DNA from 2 places in the Idiomarina loihiensis L2TR genome. Region 2 is predicted to be linked to the other one. Evidence: predicted binding sites of a transcription regulator. Region 2 holds the regulator's gene; the other holds the start of a gene.
What was found. The regulator FliA, encoded in region 2, starts transcription of late flagellar genes. The targets are predictions, from matches to a motif close to CTAAAGNTNNNNNNNNNNNNGCCGATA.
Positions count from the first base shown of each region.

Region 1: IL_RS09315 (DUF5610 domain-containing protein) is a predicted target of FliA. The motif match lies at 3,255-3,281, and genes of this name have one in related genera.

Region 1 is NC_006512.1:1,945,333-1,949,944, forward strand. It holds gene IL_RS09290 (DUF748 domain-containing protein) at 1-717, shown strand, start outside; gene IL_RS09295 (zinc-dependent peptidase) at 751-1,518, opposite strand; gene IL_RS09300 (hypothetical protein) at 1,560-1,874, opposite strand; gene IL_RS09305 (hypothetical protein) at 1,871-2,107, opposite strand; gene IL_RS09310 (hypothetical protein) at 2,104-2,424, opposite strand; gene IL_RS09315 (DUF5610 domain-containing protein) at 2,601-3,197, opposite strand; gene IL_RS09320 (N-acetyltransferase) at 3,323-3,748, opposite strand; gene IL_RS09325 (GNAT family N-acetyltransferase) at 3,787-4,251, opposite strand; gene IL_RS09330 (DUF1801 domain-containing protein) at 4,294-4,612, opposite strand, start outside.
Region 2 is NC_006512.1:1,195,519-1,200,130, forward strand. It holds gene IL_RS05710 (chemotaxis protein CheA) at 1-1,330, opposite strand, end outside; gene IL_RS05715 (protein phosphatase CheZ) at 1,344-2,093, opposite strand; gene cheY (chemotaxis response regulator CheY) at 2,107-2,490, opposite strand; gene IL_RS05725 (RNA polymerase sigma factor FliA) at 2,528-3,253, opposite strand; gene IL_RS05730 (MinD/ParA family protein) at 3,246-4,118, opposite strand; gene flhF (flagellar biosynthesis protein FlhF) at 4,175-4,612, opposite strand, start outside.

The DNA.
Region 1 (4,612 bases), 750 kb from region 2:
GGAGATGTTGGCAACCCGCAGTTCGACTTTGGCAAAGTTATCCAACAGGCTGTGGGAGACGCTATTAAGTCTGTCGTTACCGCACCTTTCAGCTTTTTAGCTAACCTTGTGGGCGCGGACTCAGAAGAAATGGGTAAAGTCGAGTTTCCGGAAGGTCGTACCCATTTGCTCCCACCCCAGCGTGAACGCATTGCTAAGCTTCGCGAAGCACTCAACAAGCGGCCAGCTCTGGCTTTGGAGCTAGCTGGTCCATTCAACCAGGCTTTCGATGCTCCTGCTCTGAAAGAAGATAAAGCGATGAAAGTTTTACAACAACGTCTGGCGGAAGAAGGAAGCGAGGTAGAGGAACCCAGCCTGACCAGCGAGTCGAGTCAGGACGCTATGGAGGCAATATTTTCCTCTCATTACCCGGACACAGAACTCGAAGCCCTGAAAGACCGCTTCACTGAAAAACCAAGTGAAGCATCCAATGAAGAGAAATTCGATGCGCTGGCCTATCGCAACCACTTAGCTGAAAAGGTAATAGCCGCGCAATCGATTACAAATGAGGAACTCAAAGCCATTGCAAATGCACGTGCAGAGACTGTACGCGACGCTTTGGTCAACAATTCGGAGAGCGGTATATCTGCTGACCGGGTGCGTATTAGAGAGCCTCAGGAAGTCGATTCAGTAGAAGGCGAACGGATTGCCATGGAACTTGCTGTTACAACGGATTAATCCGCCCACGCTGTTGGAGCACAGCAATATTCGTCAGCAAGGACGCTGTCGGTAGAACTGACATAACAACCGGTAAACCTCGGGCATGTGCTCTTTCATGTTCTGTGGGTCTTCAAAAAAGGTTTCGCTGCATACCGCGAAAAATTCAGCAGGGCTGGTTAACGAATAGCCATCAAGCGGTAACGGCCTATGATGGATAGAATCGCTCTGCAACCTTTCCCAGGCCGCCGAAAAAATATCGTGCCATTCGCCGGGCTTCATATCCGGATGCATAGGCGGCGCGCCGTTGGCACCATCGCGCAACATATCGAGTTTATGGGCAAACTCATGAATAACAACATTACTGGCTTTTCCGTGACGAGCATGAGGCCCTGTTTGACATACCGACTGCCAGGATAGAATCAAAGGACCGCGCAGCCATGCTTCACCGCTTAACCCCGGGCTTTGAGGGTGAACAACGCCGTCGTCGCTCCGATACGGACGATTAGGAACAAAGTCCCCTTCGTAAAGAATAATGGTGTATAAATGATCGTACCAATCTAATCCAAGGTGCAAAATGGGCACACAAGCCATGGTTGCTATTTTTAGGCACATCGCATCGGTGAACTGAAAATCCCCGCCTGACGCAAAGTTTTTACGAACCAGAAAACGAAGCGCCATATCTCGCAGAGCATCGCGCTCCGCGCCTTGATAGCGCGCCATTACCGGCCAGTCAGCTACCGCTGACTCCCACTCACTTATCGTGAAACCCATTTTTCTAATGCGTCTGTTCTCAAACCAATTACGTAATCGTTTAAACATGGCATTCTCGGCGTTGAACAAAAACGCAATAGTGAAATTGATTAACTACTTGGCTTCGCATGGGTTTGCACTCCTTTCCCTGAAAACACCCAGCCGCTTAAACCATCCTGGTTAATCTGAATGGCCATAAAGTCTTTGCCGTATCGTATACGTTTAACGTCATGGTCAGTTCCGGCCGGAACATCGAATACAACGCTGCACCCCGGTTTATTGGAGTAACCACATTCCCAATTGCTGTAAGCCGATACAGCTTCCGTAATTTTTACTTTATTGCCACGATCACTAGCAATATCAGCAGCCCATAGACCCAATATCACCAGGCAAATAGCGATTATTATTCCAATACTCAGTTTCATTGCCAACCCAGCTCTTTATATGTTTTTTTATCCTGCTCCGGGAAGCCACTTATGTATTCTCCCCAGCCCATATACTCGTAATATTTGGTCATAGCTTCAAAGTAAGATGAAGCTTCGCAGGTCCAGGCAAGCTTCGCTCCAGGCCCTAACAAGCCACGGGCACTGTCACCTCGAGGGCCGGAAAGACAAAACGTCTGTGAGTTTTCACCTTCAGTCCATAGTTCGTGTTTCATAACCCGTTCTTCAACTCAGCAACAAACTCATCGAGAGATCTACCCATATCGAAAACACCAAAGTCAAAATCAACGTAGTAGACAGTACCAACAGAATTTGTAAAAAGCACGTTATCGCCTAAGGTGACGGCAAAAGGGCTGAGTTCCATGCCATTCAGGTAGGGTTTGTAAGCATTAACTATCTGCTCTTTATCTTTCTGGGGAATCTGTTCAATAATTTCCAGATTTCTATCCGGTATTTTCTCGGCAAGCTCCCGATACAAAGACACATCAATAAACTTTCCTACAATATCTGTGTTGTGAGCAGGGGGCGTCAACGGTATGTCCTCTGTATTGCATAGAGTCAAAGGGGACTATCTTACCTGTTGAAATTAAAAAATTACCAGCACCTTTACTTCACTTGACGACTCTTTACATCAACAATTCAAAGGTTAGATGCTGAACTTATCGAAAGTACTTAGCCGAGGTGTATTCGGGGAGCAAAGCGCTGAGGTTAGTCCTCAGCACTATTTTCAGACTCTTCTGACTTAGCCGCCTGTTCCAGTATTTTCTCGCGGAAGTTTTCCAGGCCTTTCATTACTAAATCGTAGGTTTTGTCGACACCACTTTCGACTTCGCCTTCGTATGCTTGTAAGCCTGTAAGAATATTTTTGGCGTCATCAAAGCCTTTTTCGATACCGCCAGTAATAGCTTCCATGAAATTATTCAGAGTTTCTTCTTCCGATTCGCCCGGGTTCATTTCCTTGTAGCGGCCATAAAAATTGGTCGCAAAAGAAACAATGCGATCAGCCGTGGCCTCAGGAGAAGTATCAACGCCGGAGTCGTAAATTTTCTGCGTGGCGTTTTTGCCCATTACTGGTTCCAGCTCGGCGTTAATGCCTTCCAGCGCCGTTTTGTACAGTAAGCTGAGCGAGTCATTATTACTGTTCAGCGATACCCGTTCATGAGCGCGCAAAATGCCAGCATTATTTGCCTGCTTAGACTGCGCTGCCATCTCTTTCATGCTGTTGCGGTTGTCGTCGGTTTTTGCCGGACTGTTCTGTTTACCAGAACCCGTTACGGAGGTGCTATTACCTGTAGTAATTGACATAATATTGCTCCTGAAAAGTTCGGCTATAGCTTGATTTTAGTATAGCCCGTAACTTGTTAACGGCAGCTTCCGGTTAAAATTTAACCTTTTTTATTTGTTTTTATCAGGAGAGTTCGAGCACAGCATTAAGATGTATATTCCATAATGAGCTCAGGGTGCCCCGTATGCTCATCAACTTTTTCGTCCGTTGAAATAAATCCATGCTTTTCATAAAAACTTATGCTCGGGGAATTACCTTTGTAAACCGCAAGTTGCAAGCTCTCTCGCCTGCTCTTAGCGTCATTAAGTAAGAGCGTTCCGATTCCTTTGCCCTGAGCACCTGGAGTTACAAAAATTGCAGCCAAAGTGTGTTCATAAAGACTATAGAAACCGTATATTTCCCCTTCAAATTCGAATACAAAGGTCTCCGATGCAGGAATGTACATCTCACGCATGTCGCTAACCTTTGACTCCCAAAATTCCGCTTCTATAAAACTATGAGCTTTTATTGATGCAGAGAGCCATATTTCCAAAACCCGCTCAAGATCTGCTTCCTGATACTCCCGAATCACCCTACTTTCCCTCACTATTTGTAACCCAACTGCCACACTTATTTTGCGTGCATTGAACTGTTAAGTTCAATTTCCATCGGCTGATAAATCAGCCCCTTAGACTCTCCTGTAGCACCTTTGCACTCAAAACCATAGCTCTCATAAGCGGGTACGGAAGACAGAGAAGCGCTAACCGTTACAATATCGGTTCTCGCGTGTTCCAACGCAGCTGCCAGCAATTTTTTACCCACACCTTTCTTCTGGTAGTCAGAACTAACGAATAACATTGCTACGTGACGCCCTTGTTTGAGCTCTATCACGCCCACAGTTTTACCGTCGCTTTCAGCAACAAGCATCAAATTATCGCCCTTCATTCGCTCACCGAACGAATGACTTGCGGCAATTGTTGAGAAGGTTGATACGCCTTCATCAGATAAGCTATCAGCTACAGATTGAAGAAACGAGGCTAAGCAGATGGCGCTTACAGCTTCAAGATCCTTCTCTTCCATTTTCCTGATAATCACCGAAACCTCCCGAAATTTAATACTACTGCGAGTGTCACCAACTCAAGCTCCAAGTAATGGTCGTTGCTTCAAGCTATGGTATTTCAGCGCCATCTGGAGGCAATGACTTAATGGTCCGCTCGCAGGATACGCACTTAAGGGGATAACAATAGCTCTTTTTCCTTCGTACTGGAATTCATCCGGGTAGACCTCTTTAAAGGTTTCGACCAAGACTGTCTGACAATGAAAGTAAACCCTAATGACATCGGGATCTTTTGGCTTCCAGTCCATTCGGATTGTACTACCGCCTTTCACAAGATAGCTAGGCTCGCCCCACTTGAGAGTCTCTTCAACAGCGCCCAAAGCATTTTCTTCGGCTACT
Region 2 (4,612 bases):
CCAAATGCACCAAAGGATCGGCCAGAGCCTCAACTAAGTTCTTATCCAAATCGGTTTCTTCACCGTACATCTCAAGATTGATTTCTTTCTTCAGGCTACGAGCCAGGTCACGGACAACCCGAGGGAAACGGCCAAACACTTTCTTAATTGGCTGCATCCGGGTTTTCATCACCGCGCCCTGTAAGTCGCCAGTGACAACATCCAGGTTCGAAATAGCTTTGCCCATTTCAGCACTGTCTGACTCATCAGAATTACTCAGGCTCAACAAACGGTTTCTGACCAGTACCAGCTCGCCGACCATGTTCATAATTTCATCTAAGCGCTTGGTATCAACCCGCACAGTAGTTTCAACCGGAGCAGGCGCTGGTGCAGCTGGCTTTTTATCTACCGGCTGAGCCGCTGCTGGTTTCGCTTTAGGCTCTGATTTCGGCTCAGGCTTCGGTTCTGGTTTGGATGCTGGTTTTGCCGCAGGTTTCGGCTGCGCTTTGGGTTCAGGCTTTTTCGGTGCTGGCTCATTAGCAGGCTTATCACCTTTCGGTGTCGGCGCTTTGCCACTGCCATGCAACTCGTCCAGCAAGGATTCAAATTCGTCGTCTGTTATTTCGTCGTCTTTTGCAGGCTCTTTCTGCTTTTCTTGTTTTTTCTCAGCACTTTGAGGCGCTTTCCCGCTGCCATGAAGTTCATCCAGCAATGACTCAAATTCATCATCTGAAATCTCATCACTGTCTTCATTTACCTTGGGCTTGGACGCCGCTGGCTTGTCTTCTTTTCCGGGACCTTTGCCTTCACCATGCAACTCATCCAGTAACGCTTCGAACTCATCGTCCTGAATTTCATCAATGCTGTCGCTGCTGCTTTCTTCTGCTGCAGGTTCTGGTTCCGGATCTGTTTCCTCGGCAGGTTCATCTTTTGGAACCTCTATAGGCGCTTCGTCCTCAGACTCTGGTTCACTCAACTTATGCAGTAATTCCAGCAACTCCGGTGAAGCTGCTTCAGGTTCTTCTTTGGCGCGCACCTGCGCAAACTGAGTATTGATAGTATCCAAAGACTGAAGAATCACGTCCATCAGGTCGGAAGTGACAGTACGTTGACCATTACGCAGGGTATCGAATACGTTTTCCGCACCATGACAGGTATCAACCAGAGCTCCCAGAGACAGGAACCCGGCACCACCTTTAACCGTATGAAAGCCACGGAAAATAGCATTCAACAGATCTTTGTTTTGCGGATCATTTTCCAGTTCAACTAGCTGTTCAGACAGTTGCTCGAGGATCTCTCCAGCCTCGATCAAAAAATCCTGCAGAATGTCTTCGTCCATATCAAAGCTCATGCGACTGATGCTCCTAGAAACCTAAACTGGACAACAAATCGTCCACTTCGTCTTGTCCGCCAACCACGTCATCGCGTTGATCAGCATCGATAATTGGGCCTTCGGCATGGGCTGCATCTTTCTTAGGCGCAAGCCCTGCTTTTTCCGCGTTACGACGTTCTTCTTCTTTACCAAATATCTTCAGTAGTTCAATCAGGTTCTTTTCAACGTCTTCGACCAATTGAATAACCCGGCGAATCACTTGCCCGGTAATATCCTGAAAATCTTGCGCCATAAGCACTTCAGTCATTAACCCATGCACTTGAGGCATATTTTCGCCACAGCGCTTAAGTACGTCATCGACCTCATGACATAAAGACTTGAATTCATTTAACTGAATATCGTTGCTCATTAACCGGTTCCAGGCCGGCATCACTTTCTCGACACGGTGATGCATATCGTCTGCAAGTGGTAGACAGGCTTCTACGGCATCCATGGTGCGATTCGCGGCGTCTTCAGTTTTTTCAATGACATACAGCAGACGATTTTGCGCGTCAGGAAGATCATCCTGCGTCATTTGCACAATGCGAGGGTCAACCTGAAAATCCTGGAGCGCTTCGTGGAGGTCTCGTGTTAACTGGCCTACAGAGGTAAACAACTTGTCATTACGACGGTTGTAAACATCTTCCAGTAATTGGTTAGCCTGCTGTTGTTTCCCGTCTTCAAGCAAGGCTACTAATTCCTTGGCTTGCTCCAGAGAAATATCATGGGCGTTATCAGACATAGTCGTTCGCCCTTTAGCTGATTCGTTCGAAAATCTTGTCGAGCTTTTCTTTCAACGTTACGGCTGTAAATGGTTTTACAATGTAACCATTTACTCCAGCTTGAGCTGCCATAATGATCTGCTCTCGTTTGGCTTCCGCCGTTACCATTAACACCGGTAAATGAGCCAGATTATCGTCTTTGCGAATTTCACGCAGCAAGTCGATTCCCTGCATACCCGGCATATTCCAGTCGGTTACGACAAAGTCGAAATCACCGTTCTGCAACATGGGCAATGCGGTATTACCGTCATCGGCTTCCTGTATATTGGTAAAGCCAAGATCACGAAGTAAGTTCTTAATGATTCGTCTCATTGTAGAGAAGTCGTCCACAACGAGAATTTTCATATTTTTATCCAAAGCACCCTCCACTGAGGCTCTCGATTACAACCAAAGTTTATTCAACCCAATTTTGCATTCGCGACTTCAGTCGCAACATTGCCTGACTGTGAATTTGACTGACTCGTGATTCACTCACGCTCAGCACTTCACCTATCTCTTTTAAATTCAATTCTTCGTCATAATACAACGAAAGCACCAAAGCTTCACGTTCTGGTAACGAAGATATTGTCGAAACCAGCGCTTTATGAAACGCAGCATTCTCAACATCTTTTTGCGGTTCATAAGCTGAACCCGTTACCTGCTCTGGCATGATAGCATCTTCTGATACACCAAGATCTTCAATACCAACGATTCGTCCCGTGCTGACATCCCGCAAAATATGATGATATTCATCCATACCCATATTCAGCTTTGCGGCCACTTCCGTGTCTTTTGCATCGCGTCCGGTTTCATTTTCAACCTGACGAATGGCTTCCAGTACGCGCCGATGATTACGATGAACCGAGCGCGGAGCCCAGTCACCACGACGAATTTCGTCCAACATAGCACCACGAATGCGAATGCCGGCAAAGGTTTCGAAACTGGCGCCTTTACTGTTATCAAAGTTACGCGCAGCTTCTAATAAGCCAATCATGCCTGCCTGGATCAAATCATCCACTTGCACACTGGCTGGAAGTCTAGCCATCATATGGTGTGCAATACGCTTAACCAGCCCGGTATGCTGTTCAATAATAGCATTCCGGTTGTCAGCAGTGGCGGCATAAACGGCAGCTTTATTCATTGGCAACATCCCGCTTACTCTCGTTATCGGCAGAAGTTATCAATTGTTCAAGAAAAAATTCTAAATGCCCGCCGGCTTGAGCGGGAACAGGCCAGTCAATGGCTTTCTTAGCCAAAGCTTTTATCGCTAAAGAAGCCGGCGATTTTGGGTAAGCCAGTACCATAGGTTGTTGTTTTCTAACAGCTAAACGCAAGTTGTCATCAAAAGGTATAATCGCGGCAAGCTCTAAAGCAACGTCTAAAAACCGATCGGTTACTTTAGTTAATTTATTGAACAATACTTGTCCGTCGCGCAGATTTCGTACCATATTGGCAACCACCTTGAATTTAAACAGGCCCTGCTCCCGGCTCAATACTTTTATCAGTGCATATGCATCAGTAATTGATGTGGGTTCATCACAAACCACTAATAAAACATCCTGTGATGCTCTGGCAAAGCTGACAACGGTATTACCAATACCCGCTGCAGTATCGACAATTAATACGTCATAGTTCCCCTGAAGCTGGCTGAAGGCTCTAATTAACCCGGCGTGTTCAGATTCGCTCAAGTCCACCATAGAGCGCGTTCCCGATGTTGCCGGAACAATTTTGATTCCCGCCGGGCCTTCAATCAGAATATCCTCTAACTCGCACTGCCCACTCAACACATGAGACAGGTTGCGCTCAACCCGCAGGCCTAACATAACATCGACGTTAGCCAGACCTAAGTCGGCATCCAGCACTAATACTCGTTTGCCCTGCTTTGCCATTGCGATAGCCATATTCAGCGACACGTTGGTTTTCCCAACGCCGCCTTTACCACCAGTTACCGCAATAACTTTTACTTTCGATTGTTTCATTCTTCGCAGACCGCTTGCTTGATCCATCGGGCGTATCTCTTTTCTGACTAGATTGATAACAGCTTCATATTATATTGACTCATTCAGCGAGAAAACGCCTCATTCCAGTACGATTTTGGCACGTCTGACACTGAGGAACAAATGCTTTTATCAAGCAGGCGCTCGGCCTCGGCAACCATAAAGTTCGCATCCGCTACCCGAATGTCTTCAGGCACTTGCTGGCCATTTGTTAAATAACCAACCGGTAAGCCATGTTCTATAGCTACGCTGATACTCTCACCTAAACTTAAGCATTCGTCCAACTTAGTGAAAATACAGCCAGACAAAGGCAGTGCTTTAAATTGCTTAACAGCATCCATCAGCACCTGGCTTTGTGATGTTGCAGACAACACCAGGTAAGGACGAATCCGCAATCGTGAATTCTGAATAAGCTGGCTTAACTGTTCGTTCAAACGCTTGTCGCGTTGACCCATGCCTGCCGTATCAATCAAAATAAGACTTTTTTGACGTAGCGCAAGTAA